2 regions of the Effusibacillus sp. SKA8 genome follow, and region 1 is predicted to be linked to the other one. Evidence: riboswitches for the same ligand, from Rfam matches in the RefSeq annotation. Region 1 holds a riboswitch; the other holds the start of a gene.
What was found. Region 1 has a riboswitch for magnesium ahead of corA (magnesium/cobalt transporter CorA). Riboswitches for the same ligand answer to the same signal wherever they lie in the genome.
Positions count from the first base shown of each region.

Region 1 (8,286 bases):
CCGGTGTCCGCCGCGCGTCGCCGCCCGCAAACACTCCCTCGATATTCGTCTGCAAGAACTCGTTCACTTCAATATAGCCGTCGGTGTCCCGCTTGATCTCGTCGCCGAGGAACTCGGTGTTCGGCTTGTTCCCCGCCATGTAAAAGAACACGCCGTCCAACTCATAAGTTACTTGTTCGCCGTCCGGCTTTTGCACCAGAACCCCTTCGAACTTGTCGGTTCCCACCACTTCACGCACGCGGTGCTGCCAGAGCACTTCGATGTTGTTGCAAGATTCCGCCGCCCTGATGTCCGCTTCACCTTGCAGTTTCTTTGCCGGAATGAAGAAATACACGTGTTTCGCAAATTTGGCAAGGGCGATCGCTTCCGTCAGCGCCTCCTCGTTATCGCCGGAAACCCCGACGATCCGGTCCCGGAAAAACGCCCCGTCGCAAGTCGAACAGTAACTGACGCCGCGGCCGGTAAACTCTTCTTCGCCTTTCAGTTTCTTGTTGTTGCCGCGCGCTCCCACCGCGATAAAGACCGTTTTCGCTTGCACGACCCCTTCCGGCGTTTTCAGTTCTTTCATGTCACCCTTCAGATCGGCGGAAAGAACGGACGTCCGCACAAAAGTCGCGCCAAACCCTTTCGCTTGCCGACGAATCCGGTCGACCAGCGCAAGCCCTGTCAATTCCTCGTTGACCCCCGGATAATTGGCGATTTTGTGGGTGATGGCAAGTGCGCCCGCCCCCGGCGCTTTGTCGAGCACGATCGTTTTCATGCGGCCCCGCGCCGCGTACACCGCCGCCGACGCACCCGCCGGCCCGGCGCCGATAATCGCCAGATCGTACACTTCTTTAAAAATCTCACCGGAAGGGGCGGAGAAAATTTCGGAAGCGTCCCGCTCCGGCTCGTTTGCCTTGTCGGCCGTTTCTTCCCGAATGCCGAGATAATCCTTCATCTTGTTCGGCCGGTATCCGATAAACGCTTCTCCGTCAATAAAGGTCACAGGCGTCGAGAAGATCCCCTTTTCATGCAAATCATTAAAATAGCCGGGATTTTCCGTAACGTTTCGCTCTTCGTATGCGATCCCCCAATTCGCAAGATCTTTTTTGATTTTCTCGCAGTAAGGGCAACCGGTGCTTGAATACACAATCGCTTTCTTCATCCTTGCTTTCCTCCCTTTTGGGCTGGTTTATATTACCCGTAACCTAGCTCTCTTATTTTATATATTCTAATTTTATATTAACTCTACATTTAACCCATAACCCTGTCAATCTTTTCGTTTTTCATTGTAATCCGGCTTACAGGAAATAAAATCCTATCCCAAAAATCACGTAGGCTCCCAAAGCCATCGCTCCTTCCAGCCAATTCGATTCCCCGTCATTGGCAAGGAACGCCGTCATAAAAACGGCCAATGTCATCGCCGCAATCTCCGGCCACGTAAACACCAGCGGCAGCGGCTTTCCGATCAGCCATCCCGCAAACACCAGCACCGGCGTGACAAACATCGCGATTTGGAGCGAACTTCCGACCGCGATTTCCATCGACAGATCCATCCGGTTTTTCCAGGCCATGAGAATCGCCGAACTGTGTTCCGCCGCGTTCCCAATAATCGCGACGATAATCACTCCGATAAACACTTCAGACCATCCCAGGGCATGGGAAACCGTCTCAATGGTGTGCACCAGCGTCTCCGACACGTAAGCGACCGCCAAGGTCGCCAAAGCGAGGATGGCGGTCGCTTTCCCAAGCGACCATTCGGCTTCTTCTTCCTCCATGTCCTCGGTGTAATGAAACACATGTTTATGCGTGAACAACGCAAAATACAGCCCCAGCAGATACAGCGCCAAAGAAACGGCTGCCACGCCGATGCTTAGGTTGTCTGCAATATGTTCGTTCTGCATGGTAAAAATCGCCGGAATGATCAGCGCAATGACCACCCCCAGCATCATCATCGCGGAGTTGGTGCGGGCAACGGAAGAGTTGAATTTCTGGATCGGATACTTAATGCCGCCGACGAGGAAACTGAGTCCCGCCACCAGCAGCAGGTTCCCGATGATCGAGCCGGTGATTGACGCCTGCACCACTTGCGTCAATCCTTGCCGCAGCGCAAGAAAAGCGATGATTAACTCCACCGCGTTGCCGAAGGTCGCGTTCAAAAGCCCGCCGATGCGCGGACCGCTATGTACCGCGATGCTTTCCGTCGCCCTGCCCATGATGCCCGCCAGCGGTATGATCGTGACGGCGGCCAACGCAAACAACAGCACTTCATCGAAATGCAAAAAATTGCCGATCACCGTTAACGGCAAAAAAATGAGCAACAGAATGAAAAGAATGCGCTTCACCATACTTCATCCCCAATCGTCCCGGATATCCATAGGTCATGTTTCCCCATACCGGATTTTAGCAGAAATATATCACGCCGAAAACACGACGGCAAAACACAAGAAGTGCATATCGGATGGAAATATAAAAACCGCTGGCTCCCGCAGGTGCCAGCGGCTCTGTCGCTTGCAATATACCTTACTTATTTGTCCAAGCCGTACCCGGTATTCGCACGGACATAAATCTCGCTGAATTTTTCTTCCGCTTTCTGGTCTTTGGTCACAAGCGAAGTGACGATAGCAGCCAGGAATCCGAGCGGGATGGAGACAATTCCCGGGTTTTGGAGCGGGAAGATCGCTTCCTTGCCCATCACGCCCTGGCCGATAAAGGTGAACAGCAAGGCGGAAGCAAGACCGACCAGCATCCCGGCAACCGCTCCGGCTGTGGTGAACCGTTTCCAGAAGACGGTCAGCACGATCACCGGCAGGTTTGCGCTGGAGGCCACCGCGAATGCAAGCGCCACCATGTACGCGACGTTCATCCCTTTGGAAGCGATACCGATGATGATTGCCAATATACCAACCGCAAACGAGGTGATCCGGGCCACTTTAATTTGTTCCTGCTCGGTTGCCTTGCCGCCGCGGACCACGTTCGTATAGAAGTCATGGGCAAAGGCGGAAGAGGCCGCAATCGTCAACCCGGCAACCACGGCGAGAATTGTTGCGAAGGCAACCGCCGCAATGAAGGCAAACATGAAGTCGCCGCCCAAAGCCTGCGCCAGCATCGGAGCCGCCATGTTGCCCGCCTTGTCAACTTTGACAATCGCGTCTTTCCCTACGAGGGTTGCCGCGCCAAATCCGAGGAATGTCGTCATCACGTAGAACAAGCCGATGATCCACATCGCCCACACCACGGACTTCCGCGCTTCCACCGCATTCGGCACCGTATAGAAACGGATCAGGATATGCGGCAGGCCGGCCGTCCCGAGGACCAGCGCAAGGCCGAGCGAAATCTGGTCAAGCGGATTGGTAAACTTGAGGCCGGGCTCCAGGAACTTCTGGCCGTACATGGAAGCCGCCTTGTCGAACATGTCGCCGACATTGAAGTTGAACTTGGCAAGAACCATGATCGACAGCACAATCGTACCGCCCATCAGCAAAACCGCTTTGGTGATCTGCACCCAGGTGGTCGCCAGCATGCCGCCAAACACCACATACAGGATCATGAGTATGCCGACACCGATGATCGCATAGTTGTAATCGATGCCGAGCAGCAGCTTAATCAGGCCGCCCGCACCGACCATTTGGGCGATCATGTAGAAAGTGGAAATAACGATTGTCGATAAAGCGGCAACGGAGCGTACAGGCTTCTCGTTCAGACGGGACGCCAACACGTCAGCCATCGTATATTTTCCGGTATTCCGCAGCGGTTCCGCCACCAGCAAAAGAACCGTCAAATAAGCAACCAGCCAGCCCACCGAGTACATGAATCCGTCATAGCCGGACAACGCAATCAATCCGGCAATTCCGAGGAAGGAGGCGGCGCTCATATAGTCGCCTGCAATCGCAACCCCGTTTTGCCAACCTTTGATGGAACTGCCCGCCGCATAAAATTCGCTGGTGGTGTGGGTGCGTTTTGCCGCCCAGTAGGTAATGATCAACGTAATCGCGACGATGCCAAGGAAAAGCGTAAATGCCAACGGGTTAAATACACCGAATTTTGCAGCAGACATTACTGGCTCCCTCCCTTAATAAATTTCCGCATTTCGGAGGCTGTCGCATCAAACTCGTTCGCCTTTTTCATATAAAGATGAGCCAATCCCCAAGCCATCACAAATTCGGACAATGCGAACAAATATCCGAAGTTCATGGAGTCAGTGACCTTCGCCGCCATTAACGGCTTGAAATAACCTGCCAAGGTAGGGAGCGCAAAGTAATAAACCATGAAAAAGACCGTCGCAGGTACCAGAAACGCTTTTTTCTTGCTGACCATCTGCTTAAATTCGGCAGATTCCGCAATTCTGTCCCACTCATTCTTCGTGCGTGCATTGCTTGTGGAAGCGTTTACACCCGAATTGAAATTTGTTTGCATGTTTCTCCCCCATTTCTACTTGTGGTCTTTTCTTTCTATTATTAAATAAAGAAAACTGCAGCCGCCCATCCCCCTTTCTATCAAACTCTTCAGATAATTCCATCTGCGGAACTAGTATATCACGAGAGAACAAAACAAACAATCTTTTTTTCACAAAAACGACAAACTATTAATTAAAATTTTTCTGAATTGAAAATCAGATATTTGGCCTGGTTTTTCTTATAACAAGTCCAAGATGAGAGTTTAATATCAATTTATAGTTATTCCTGTTTTTTCCTTATATGTTGCGGATGCAGCAGCCCCTTCCCGCCGTACCAAATGTTACAGCGGTACCCCCCGCCGCCAGGACAACCGTCAGCAACACCTTTCGTCCAGCAGTTGCAGCCGGATCCCTTTAATCCCCAGTTTCTCCGCTTCTTCCCGTTCCATTTCGTCAACGCCGGGAAGTTTTTGCAAGCAGTCCTCGATATAGGAGAGGACCTGTTCGACACTGATTCTTCGAAACACCGGACGATACGGCGCCAACAAGAACTTGGCCCTTTCCAACAGGTATCTCGCCCCCTTGATGTTGCCGTTGCGGAGGTGAAACAGCGCGACGGCAACCTGGATCATCCCTTTGTAAAAATCGATGCGGTCGCTGTGCCACAAATCCTCCAAAACTTCATGCGCCGCAAAATAATCCTCTTCGTTCACGCATCGCATATACTCGAGAAACTCCCGGGGAATCGGATCCGTCATACCGATCTTTCCTTTCGTTGACATCTGGTGCTGGACAAGCCATAATTTACTTATTACCATGGCGGGAGGGACGGATCATGCCGTTTATCACCATTGAAATGCGGGAAGGACGCACACTGGAACAAAAACGCAGACTCGTCGCGGAAGTGACAAAAGTGGTAAGCGAGATTTGCGAAGTGCCCGCAGACCGCGTCTACGTCTTCCTTGAAGATCTGAAAAGCGACGCCTTCGGCAAAGCGGGCAAGCTCGTAATCGACGAAAACCAATAGCCTCCATCGGAAAGAACCCGCCTCTTCAGGGGGTTCTTACTTTTTATCTGTTTCCCGGATTCTAGATCCATTTCTTTCGCCGGAAATATTTCAGCATCCCGAATGTCATGCCCGCCAGCAAGAAGGTCACCAGAATCGTCGAAACCCAGTGGTCCTGCAGAGGCAGCGGCACGTTCATACCGAAATACCCGGTGACGGATGTCAGTGTCGCGGTAATCGTCGTGATGATCGTCAGGATGCGGATCGTATCGTTGGTCCTGGCGGTGACCAGGGAATAGTATGTCTCCATGGCGCCAGACACCAGATCGCGAAACACTTCAAGAGAGTCAGAAATTCGCTCCAGATGGTCCACCAGGTCAATAAAATAGGGCACATTGTCCTCCTGCACGTCAAACGAGTAACGGCCGCCGACATTGGCGAAGATCCGTTTCTTCGGTTGAATCACCCGGCGAATCAGCACGATCGTGCGTTTGAGCGCAAGAAACTCCTCGGTGATCTCCTGCGCGGGATGTTCGTACATCTCGTCTTCCAATTCGTCAATCCGCGTGGAAATCCGTTCCATAATCGGAAAATATTCATCGGTGATCCCGTCAACGATGGAATACAGCAAAAAATCAGGCCCCTTGTTCATAAAATGCGGTTCCCGCAAAGAACGGGCGGCAATCCGGCCGATGGAATGCAGCGGATTCTGGTGAACCGTCACGATATAGTTTTTCCCGAGAAACACATTCAGCTCCTCGGTCGTGATTTCCCGCTCGCTCTCTTCATCGTAGCGCAACGCGTGAAAGACAAAGAAATAGTAATCGTCGTAATTGTCCACCTTGGAACGGGGCGAATCGTGCAAACAGTCTTCTATCGCCAGCGGGTGAAAATCGAAGATCGCACCGACAAACTTCAGTTCGTCGACCGTACAATTGTAGAGGTCGATCCACAGCAGATTGTTCTCGTTCTGCAGCAGTTCCGCTTTCCGCAGCAAGTCGACATCATGGTACATCTTCGCATCTTCGTGGTTGTAAAAATAGGTCTTGATCACAATCGGTACCTCCCTTCCGAAGGTTGTTTCAGACATAGCGTGCGCAGAAAACAAAAAGAGCCTTCAAAGAAATGAAGGCTCCGAATCCAACATGGCGCATTCCAAAGATTGTCGGATTGCTCCGATTCGCCTTCTCCACTCGTCCAAGCTTTAGCACATACATAGCTAGAACCCGAAGGTTCAGCCACATTAGGTAAAACCTTAAGCCGGCAGTACCTGTTGACCCATTGGCGTCTCTCGACGTTTCCGGGTAGTGGCGTATGATCTATGCAGAAGCCTCACCTAACGAAGAACCCTATGCGGTTGATACACCTCAATTATATTCATGCCAAAGGTATCAGTCAACTCGATCTTCCATCAATCGCATATCCTCAATCTTCCATCGTCGACAGGTCACCGGTCGGCAGCCCCAACTCCCAAGCTTTCAGGACGCGGCGCATGATCTTGCCGGAACGGGTCTTCGGCAACTTGTCGCGGAACTCGATTTCCCGCGGAGCCGCGTGGGCCGCCAGGCCTGTTTTTACAAACTGGGCGATCTCCTGTTTCAATTCCTCGCTGGGTTCATATCCCGCGCGGAGAGAGATGAACGCTTTGATGATCTCGCCGCGAACCGGATCCGGTTTGCCGATGACGCCCGCTTCAGCCACCGCCGGATGTTCGACCAGGCGGCTTTCGACTTCGAACGGACCGACGCGCTCGCCCGATGTGTTGATCACGTCATCGACGCGGCCCTGGAACCAGAAATACCCGTCTTCGTCTTTGTAAGCGGAATCTCCGGACACATACCAGCCTTTCAACTGGAAGTACTCTTTGTATTTTGCCTCGTTATTCCAGATTGCACGCATCATGCCGGGCCAACCGGCGCGAATCGCAAGATTGCCCATACGGTTGGGCGGCAGTTCGTTCCCCTCGTCGTCGACGATCGTCGCGTAGACGCCGGGAATCGGTTTGCCCATCGAACCCGGTTTGATCGGAAGACAGGGGAAGTTGCTGATCAAAGTCGACCCGGTCTCCGTCATCCACCAGTTGTCATGGATCCGTTGGCCAAAGGCTTGCAATCCCCACCGGAACACTTCCGGATTCAGCGGTTCTCCTGCGGACAGGATATGGCGGAGGGAAGAAAGGTCGTATCGCTTCACGACTTCGTCTCCCGCGGCCATCAGCATCCGGAAAGCGGTCGGCGCGGAGAACCAGACGGTCACCTTAAACCGTTCTATGGTGTCATACCAGTCTTCCGGCTTAAAGCGGCCGCCCCGCAGAACGACTGTCACCCCGTTCAACCAGGGAGCGAACATGCCGGCGGAAGTACCGGTTACCCACCCTGGGTCAGCGGTGCACCAGTAGATGTCGTCTTCTCTGAGATCGTACACCCAGCGTCCGGAGCGGTGTTGATGGATCATCGCGTTGTGAACGTGAACGACGCCTTTCGGCTTGCCGGTGGATCCGGACGTATAGTGGATGATATAGGGATCTTCCCGGTCCATCCATTCGATTTGAAAATCGGCCGGCGCTTCCGCCATCTCCCGCTCGTAGGAGACTTCGCCCGGTCCCACTTCCTGCGCCCCGACCAGAATCACGTGCTTCAGGTTGGGCAGTTCGCCGCGCAAAATCCGCTTGTTCAATTCCGGAGTCGTTACGACGGCGACCGCTCCGCTGTCCTCGAGACGGTCTTTGACCGCCGCTTCCATGAACGCTTCAAACAACGGACCCGCGATCGCCCCGATTTTTACGATTCCAAGCAATGCGACATACAGCTCTGGGCAGCGCGGCATGTAGATGAAAACCCGGTCCCCCTTGCTGATTCCGAGCTTGCGAAGGACGTTTGCAAACTTGTCGGAAAGCGTTTTC
Region 1 is NZ_JBZCSF010000004.1:86,421-94,706, reverse strand. Features, by position in the region: gene AC4ED1_RS05205 (FAD-dependent oxidoreductase) at 1-1,147, opposite strand, end outside; gene cax (calcium/proton exchanger) at 1,284-2,330, opposite strand; gene AC4ED1_RS05195 (solute symporter family protein) at 2,510-4,039, opposite strand; gene AC4ED1_RS05190 (DUF485 domain-containing protein) at 4,039-4,398, opposite strand; gene AC4ED1_RS05185 (DUF309 domain-containing protein) at 4,753-5,136, opposite strand; gene thmT (2-hydroxymuconate tautomerase) at 5,214-5,405, shown strand; gene corA (magnesium/cobalt transporter CorA) at 5,467-6,438, opposite strand; M-box (ykoK) riboswitch at 6,566-6,735, opposite strand; gene acsA (acetate--CoA ligase) at 6,810-8,286, opposite strand, start outside.

Region 2 (8,286 bases), on a different contig from region 1:
CGTTCCATAATGGGAACATTTTTTAAGACCTGTTGTTTAAAAATATCTTTTCGTTCTAAAACCGTCGCTTCTGCGTACGTTTTTCCCAGAGGGGTCAATTCAATGTCTCCTTCTTGAACGCGCACAAATTCAAGCAATGACGCGGATTCAACAATGGGGAGAAAATCTTCGAGATTGAGGCTGAGTTGGTCTGCCAGTTTATACAGGTCGGATTTTTCACCAAGGTCGTCAAGCAGTTCAATGAACCCGGTCATTGCACCCGCCGGAACATCGGGAATTGCTTTGATATTTTTACCTGTTGTTTCCTGATCCTTCGAAAACATTTTCGGATTCTCTTTATACCCTGTCAGCAAGGAATAGATATCGTCGACCAGGTTTTCAAACACTGGATCTTTTTTTTCTCTCCAGTGGGGGAGAGGAATTGGAACATCCGCAATGATCCTTGCAGGATCACGGGACAAGACAACAGCCCTATCCGCCATATAAACCGCTTCTTCAATCCCATGTGTAACCATCACGATCGATTTTGTGGGGATCTTTTTTTCAAGCCACAGTTCGAGAATATCACGGCGCAAATTTTCGGCGGTCAACACATCAAGCGCGGAAAACGGTTCATCCATCAGGAGTACGTCCGGTTCGGACACAAGAGCCCTTCCAATTCCCACTCTTTGCCGCATCCCTCCGGACAGTTCCTTCGGGTAAGCACTTTCAAACCCGTCCAATCCCAGCATATCGATCATCCGGATGGCCTTTTCCCGTTTTTCCTGATCCGTCAAATCGGTTTTTTGCAGACCGAGCTTCACGTTTTCAAGAACCGTCAGCCACGGGAATAGGGCAAACGATTGAAAAACCATGCTGACACCCGGATTGACGCCGATGATGCCCTTTCCAAGATAATGAACTTTTCCTTCTGACGGGGAAACCAAACCGGCTATGATGCGGAGCAATGTGGATTTTCCAGAACCGGAAGGGCCCAAGATTGCCACAAATTCCCCTTCGCCTATCTGTAAGTTTATATGATCCAATACGGTAACAACTGTTTCGCCGAATTCGTATTTTTTGGTGATGCCGACTAATTCGATGATCTGCTCTTTTTTCACGGCTTACACCCCTCCTATTCAATGTGGTACTTGACTTCAGCGAGTTTGTAGAGCCTTTTCCACAAAAGCCGGTTAATCAGGACAACAAACGAAGACATTACGAAAATTCCCCAGATAATCGCCGCCCAATTTCCATCGTTGGTGGCTTGCGCAATGTAAGCGCCAAGCCCGGTGGCAGCCAGCGTGTTTTGTTTCCATGTGACAATTTCCGATACGATGCTTGCATTCCACGCGCCCCCCATCGCCGTTAAGCCGCCGGTAACAAGATAAGGAAAAATGCCGGGCAGAATGAGTTTTTTCCACTTTTCCCAAGTGGTCAGCCCAAATATGTCGCTGGTTTCCCGCAGGTCCGTCGGAATTGCCATAGCACCTGCGATCACATTAAATAAGAGATACCATTGGGTTCCCAACATCATCAGGGGAACGGCGCCAATTTCGAAATTCACGTTGAACTTTAAGTAAATCATTGTAACCAGCGGAAACAGCATGTTGGCCGGAAAGGAAGATGCGATTTGGACCAGGGGCTGGGCAATCTGCGCTAAACGCGAATTGAATCCGATTTTTACCCCCAGCGGAATTGTCCAAAGCCCGCCCAGGACAATGGCCACCACAACCCGCAACAGTGTCAAAAACCCGAGCCAAATCACATGCAACATCTCGGCATAACCGAGCTGCCGCACCTCCAAAAATCCCTGATAGACATACCGGGCCAGAAATAATAGAACCGCCAATAAAATCACAAGCTGAATTGCCAAACGTACGTTCCTTGCGCTTGCAGTCCTTTTTTCCTTTGCAGCCGAAACCCGATTCAGAAAATGATCGATCATCCTCCAAACGGGAGTGAAAGTGTACCTGACAAACAGGTGAACGACCGCCGAGCGCTGTAAGATCTTCAATACGGCAGATGTCGGCCTTTCGTTTGCTTCCGTAAGTTCCACCTTGAATTTATCGGACCAAGCGATAAGCGGTCTCCAGAATAATTGATCCACCAATACAATCGTAAGGATCATCGCCAGAATCGAGTATATGAGAGCTTGCACGTTTCCCTGATCCACTGCTGTCGCCATATAAGAGCCAAGACCGGGAAGTCTGACATTGGTTCCCAGAACGGTAATGGCTTCGCTGACGGAAAGAAAGAACCAACCGCCGCCGAAGGACATCATGCTGTTCCAGACCAATCCGATCATCGAAAAAGGAATTTCCAGCTTTTTAAAACGGGACCACCCATTTAACCGAAAAACCTGTGATGTTTCTTGTAAGTCGCGGGGAATGGTTGTCAGGGAATTATAAAAACTAAAGGTCATGTTCCAAACCTGTCCCGTAAAGATTGCAAAAACGGAAGCCAATTCGACTCCCATAAGACTGCCGGGAAACAGCGAGATAAAAAATGTGATGGTGGCGGAAAGGAACCCGAGCACCGGCACCGACTGGAGAATATCAATGACAGGGATCATAATTTTTTCAGCCATCCGGTTTGTGGCGGCAATTCGCCCGTAAATAAAGGTGAAAAGTAAGGAAGCAAGAAAAGCAAGAAACATTCGGATCAGCGAACGCCCCGCGTAATAGGGGAGATAAACCGGATTTAAATCAATTTGCGGCTGGTTTGCCTGTGAAAAAGGAACCCGCATCCCCGCGCCTATATCCATAATCCCGTATAAAAGCGCAAACACAAAAAGAGTGACGAACAAATCAATCCATCCGAATTTTCTTCCTTTCAAAAAACCAAATCGATTCATCATCATGCGGATCTTTCCCTTCATTCCTGCTAAATTCTATCTTGTACCTAGTTTTACGCATTATCCGCAGCGTTCTACTTCGCGCATCATCCATGTCAAGTCCTCCCCTGCCACAATATAAAACCCCCTGTTTTAAACAGGGGGTATGCATCTGCAATTTTTTCAATTGCAAATAACCAAAATCCCCCTGGTTGAGCTTTAGCACTGTACAACGTAGAGAATTTTTCTCAGCCACATTAGATAAAGCCTTAATCCGGCAATACCTGTTCAACCCATTGGCGTCTTTCGACGTTTCCGGGCAGTGGCATGTGTTTGTACAGTAGCCTCGCCTAACGAGGATTTTTCTGATTCTAAGGCAATTCTCTATTCCTAATCTTTGCAAATCTCGGCGGATAAGTCAAGATGGTTGACACGGCGCAATTATGCAGGTCTTCCCATTTCTGCTACAGTAAAAGGCGGGGGTGGTCGCATGGAGAAGATCCCGGTACGCATCCGGATTCATACCAGGCAGGTCGTGGACGGTGCGGCACAGTCGTTTACATCTCGGGAAAAAGGGTATCTGTACCGGAAAGAGAGCGCCCTGTATCTGACTTATCGGGAGACCGGCGAAGACGGCGGAACAGGGACGCAAACCGTATGGAAAATCGAGCCGCTGCAGGCTTTGTTGATTCGTCAGGGAGCAACGGGAATGCGGGTGCTGTTCAAAACGGGTACGGCAGACAGCGCCACACTGGTGACCGCGCACGGGACTCTTCCCGTTGAAATTGACACATACCGCCTGGAACATGATCTTTCCATAAAGGGCGGTCGTTTGCGGCTTGCGTACAAGATGGATATGGCCGGTGCGGTCAGCCGCATGGAAGTGGAACTGCAAATCCACCCTGCCGGTCAAGTACCGATGGAGTAGATGATATTGATGGAAAGGGGGTTTCTTTTTGGATATGCGCGTCTGGGTCTTGTCGTTCTTAACCGGATTGATTGTGGGCTTTCTTTTTTCCGCGATGAAACTCCCGCTTCCGGCGCCGCCCGTTTTTTCCGGAGTTCTCGGCATTATCGGGATTTGGCTCGGAGGGATCGTATTTTCCTGGCTCAGCCGACTGTGGCAATAGCAGCCGACTGAGTTGTACTCCTTTCATCCGCCTTGCCTCCCGGCAAAATTTTTTTGAAAAACTGTAACTTTTCCCGATGTTTTATCGTCTATAGCATTGGAAAAAGATAGAATACTACTTTTTGGAAAATTTAGGATAATCAGAAAAGGTTTCGGGGAGGATCGGTATGAGACAGTTGAAACGCACCACCGCGGTTGCGCTTGCAGTGGGGATGCTTTTCACGTCGGTGCCCTATGCGGTTCTCGCGGACGCGCCGTCCGCCGCAACATCGTCGATCACACAAGACCAGGCAATCGAAATTGCCAGGAAGTACATTGCGATTCCGGAAGGCTACAAGCTGCGCAGCGCATCCTTTCATGACGCGAAAGACGGCCAGAGTCCCTTTGGACGGGGCAGTGTCTGGATGATCAATTTCGCCAAGGAAGACCGTTACGATTACGGCAATATCAATCTGGTAGTGGATGCGGACAACGGGACGCTGCTCAACTACGATTTTAACCAACGCGAAGATTCCACCTTGGAAAACGCGATTTCCCGCGAAGAAGCGAGAGTGAAAGCCCTCGAATACCTGAGGCGGTTTGCGCCGGACAAGGTAAATCAAGTGAAGGAGGCGGCCGTTCAGGACCCGGTTCTGTATGGTCCCTACGGTCCGCAGAACACGATGCAAATGTTCCGCTTTGAACGGATAGCCAACGGCGTCCCGTATCCGAGCGATGGAATTTCGATCCGTGTGAACGGAAAAGGGGAACTTCGCGGCTATTCCTTTAACTGGTCCGACAATGTAACGTTTCCGGATATAAAAGCGTCCGTAACGGAAGCTCAAGCGAAGGAAATTTATCGGAACGCGTTGAATCTGCAGCTTCAATATCAAAGGGTTTACAAGCCGTATGCCTATGAGAATCATCAGCTTCAACTGCTGTACGGGCCCTGGGAACCCTCCTTCGGTCCGGGAGCGTTGCCGGCGATTGACGCCACAAAGGGTGTTGCGATCGGATTCGACGGCAATCCCGTACCGGCCAGCGCTCCGGTTGAATTCAAGCCGATCGCCGACAAGCAGGGCGAACCGAAAAGCACAAAGGATCTCAGCAAAGAAGAGGCTCTTGAACTCGTGGCCTCTTACAAATTGGAGCTTGATGGCTTTATCCTGGAAAACTCGAGTTACGAATCGGTTAACGGCAGCCAGCATTTCTGGCGCTTCGGGTACCGCAAGGGTGATCCGAAAGATTACAAAACCATGCAGAATGCGTCCGTCTCCATCGATGCAAAAACCGGCGAACTGCGCGAATATATGCGTTGGGAATATCGGGAAGGACCGTACGAATTCCCGCAAAACCCGGCGATTTCAACGGATCAGGCACGCCAGAAAGCGATCGATTTCGTGAAATCGGCCATGCCGACAAAAGCGAACCAATTGGCGCTAAATCCCGCAATGGACGCCAAAATGGCCTTAAAAATCGGGCCTGGCTATTCCTTTGAATTTGTCCGGTTGGTTGACGGCATCCCGACTCGCGAGGGCAGCATGAGGGTCGGAATCGATCCGAACACCGGACAGGTACGGGAATTCATGGGCATGGGCGGCTGGGACGAAAAATTGCAGTTCCAACCCAGGACCGGCCTAATCAGCATGGACAGCGCCTTGAACAAATATGTTGAAAAATATCCGCTCCGGCTGCAGTATGTTCCGATTTACGAAAAAGGAAAAACGCCGTACGATTCGGCCAAACCGAAGTCGGTTGCGCTCGTCTATGCCCCGGCGGTCAACGGTCCGGTGCAGATGTTGAACGCGGTGAGCGGCGAATGGGTCTCTCCATGGGGGGAAGGGCAGCCTGTCGAACCGGTGGATATTCAGGACATCAAGGGGCACTGGGCGGAAAAGCAGCTTCGCTATTTCGTGGAACGCGGCATTTTTAAAGTGCAGGACGGAAAACTCAATCCGGACGCGGGTGTGACGCGCGGCGACATGGTGAAATACATGCTGCTGGCCGTGGATGGGCCGCGCCGGACGGCTGAGAAAGCTTCCTTTGCCGATGTGCCGAAGACAGATCCGAATTTTGGCTTTATCGAAGAGGCGGCCGCTCGCAAATGGATCGACCGGGACGTGAAAAATTTCCGGCCGGACGATGTCATGACACGGGAAGAATTGGCCGATCTGGTTACCGCCGTGCTCGGATACGGGAAATTGTCGGAGGCGAAGGATACGTTTAAAAACCACTATTCCGATGTTGATTCCGACGGGCAATATATGGGCGATGTCGCCATCGTGGCAGGGCTTGGCATTATGACGGGATGGGAAGGCAGGTTTATGCCCAAAGATCCCGTGACCAAAGCGCAAGCGGCAGTCGTCCTGACCAAAGTGTTGGACCAATTGAAAGAAAAACAAGGGTATCCGTACTATATCAGCAAATAACCGTGGAAAGATTGCGAAAAACTTCGTAAGAGGGACTATAAAGAGGCCTTGGGAATCTACACGGGCCATAATCCTGAATGACCATTCATTTTTTCCGTCGCAAATCTTCTGGTAATAGGGTATATGTATTACTAGGGGATTTTATTTTTATGGGAGAATCGACCGAACGTTTGATATGTGCCGGGCTGGTGGACAATACAAGCTCGGATTCGGGATCGTATTCGAAAAAAGGGGTTGAAAGGTGTGACTTGGATTCGCATTCTTCTTTTCCTTGCGGTTGCGGCGGGATCGATTTATCTGTTTTGGACCGCGTTGCACCGAAAGTACCAGTATCTGATGCTCGGCCGTCCGGAGTCGCGGCCTGAGGGGCGGGATGAGCGCATCCGCTCCATTTTCCGGGACGTGCTGGGACAGGCGAAGGTGCTGGCCGAACCGGCCGGTATCGGGCATTTCTTTATTTTCTGGGGATTCATTGTGCTTTCCTTTGGCACGTTGGAATTTATCGCCCGTCACATTTTTGGCGTGCATCTTCCGCTGGTCGGGACGGCAGGCTGGTTTGTGTTCGTTCATGAACTGTTCTCGCTGCTTGTCTTGGCTGCTATCCTGATTGCGGCAATACGCCGGTTTTTCTTCCGCCCCATGCGGCTGGATCAAACGGCGGAGGCGTACATCATCCTCGGATTGATCGGCGGGCTGGTCGTTACCGACTTAATCGTGATGGGACTGGAAGTGGCGGTAAAGGGTGAAGATCCCGGCTGGGTTTCACCGGTTGCGTCCTGGCTTGGCAGCGTTTTTGCCGGCGGCAACGGGACGGTTCTCGAAGTGAGCAAAGAATTATTCGTGTGGGTGCATCTGGCGATTTTGTTCGGATTCCTGGTCTTTATCCCGCGATCCAAGCATTTGCACATGATCGCGGCCGGCATCAACACCTACTTCCGGCGCCTTACGCCGCACGGGCGGTTGCGTACGCTGGATCTGTCGGACGAGACGGTGGAAGAATTCGGGGTGGGACGGATTGACCAGTTTACTTGGAAGCAGTTGCTTGACGGGTACGCCTGCACCGAATGCGGCCGCTGCCATGTGAACTGCCCCGCGACTTTGTCGGGCAAGCCGTTGTCCCCGAAGTACCTGATTTTGAAAATGCGCGATCACCTGACGGAAGTCGGTGACCGCTTCCTTGCCGGGAAACTGGCGGCGGCGACCGGCGTTTCGGGCGTCAACGCCGAAGTGGCGGCAGCTTCCGCCGCGGCGGAGGACCTTCCGATGTTGATCGGCAATGTTTACAGCGAAGACGAAATCTGGTCTTGCACGACGTGCCGCGCATGTGAGGAAGCGTGCCCGGTGTACAACGAACATGTCGACAAGATTATCGATCTCCGGCGTTACTTGGTTTTGACGGAAGGAAAAGCAAACGCGGAAATCAACCGCGCTTTCCAGAACCTCGAGCGACAGTCGAACGAGTGGGGGCAGAACCGCAGTACCCGCGCCGACTGGGCAAAAGACCTCAATGTCCGCACAATGGCGGAAGTGGACGGCCAAGCCGAGTATCTGTACTACGTCGGATCCGCTTGTTCGTTTGACCCGCGCAACCAAAAGATTGCCCGGGCGTTTGTCAATCTGCTGAACAAAGCGGGCGTCGACTTTGCGATTCTCGGCAAAGAGGAGGAAAGTGACGGAGATTCCGCCCGCCGCCTCGGCAACGAGTTCTTGTTCCAATCGTTGGCGGAAGCGAATGTCGAGATTTTTAAAGCCTACAATGTGAAGAGAATCGTCACCACCGACCCGCACGCCTACAACACCTTCAAAAACGAATACCCGGAATTCGGTCTGGAGGGCGTGGAAGTCATCCATGCGACCGAACTGCTCGCGAAGCTGATCGATGAAGGCAAGCTCGTGCCGAGCAAGGAAGTGAACGAAATTATCACGTACCACGA
Region 2 is NZ_JBZCSF010000009.1:68,627-76,912, reverse strand. Features, by position in the region: gene AC4ED1_RS09145 (ABC transporter ATP-binding protein) at 1-1,100, opposite strand, end outside; gene AC4ED1_RS09140 (ABC transporter permease) at 1,115-2,842, opposite strand; M-box (ykoK) riboswitch at 3,014-3,180, opposite strand; gene AC4ED1_RS09135 (YwiB family protein) at 3,306-3,743, shown strand; gene AC4ED1_RS09130 (DUF1427 family protein) at 3,778-3,945, shown strand; gene AC4ED1_RS09125 (S-layer homology domain-containing protein) at 4,112-6,352, shown strand; gene AC4ED1_RS09120 (heterodisulfide reductase-related iron-sulfur binding cluster) at 6,587-8,286, shown strand, end outside.
Region 2: another riboswitch for magnesium. It lies ahead of AC4ED1_RS09140 (ABC transporter permease); the one in region 1 lies ahead of corA (magnesium/cobalt transporter CorA).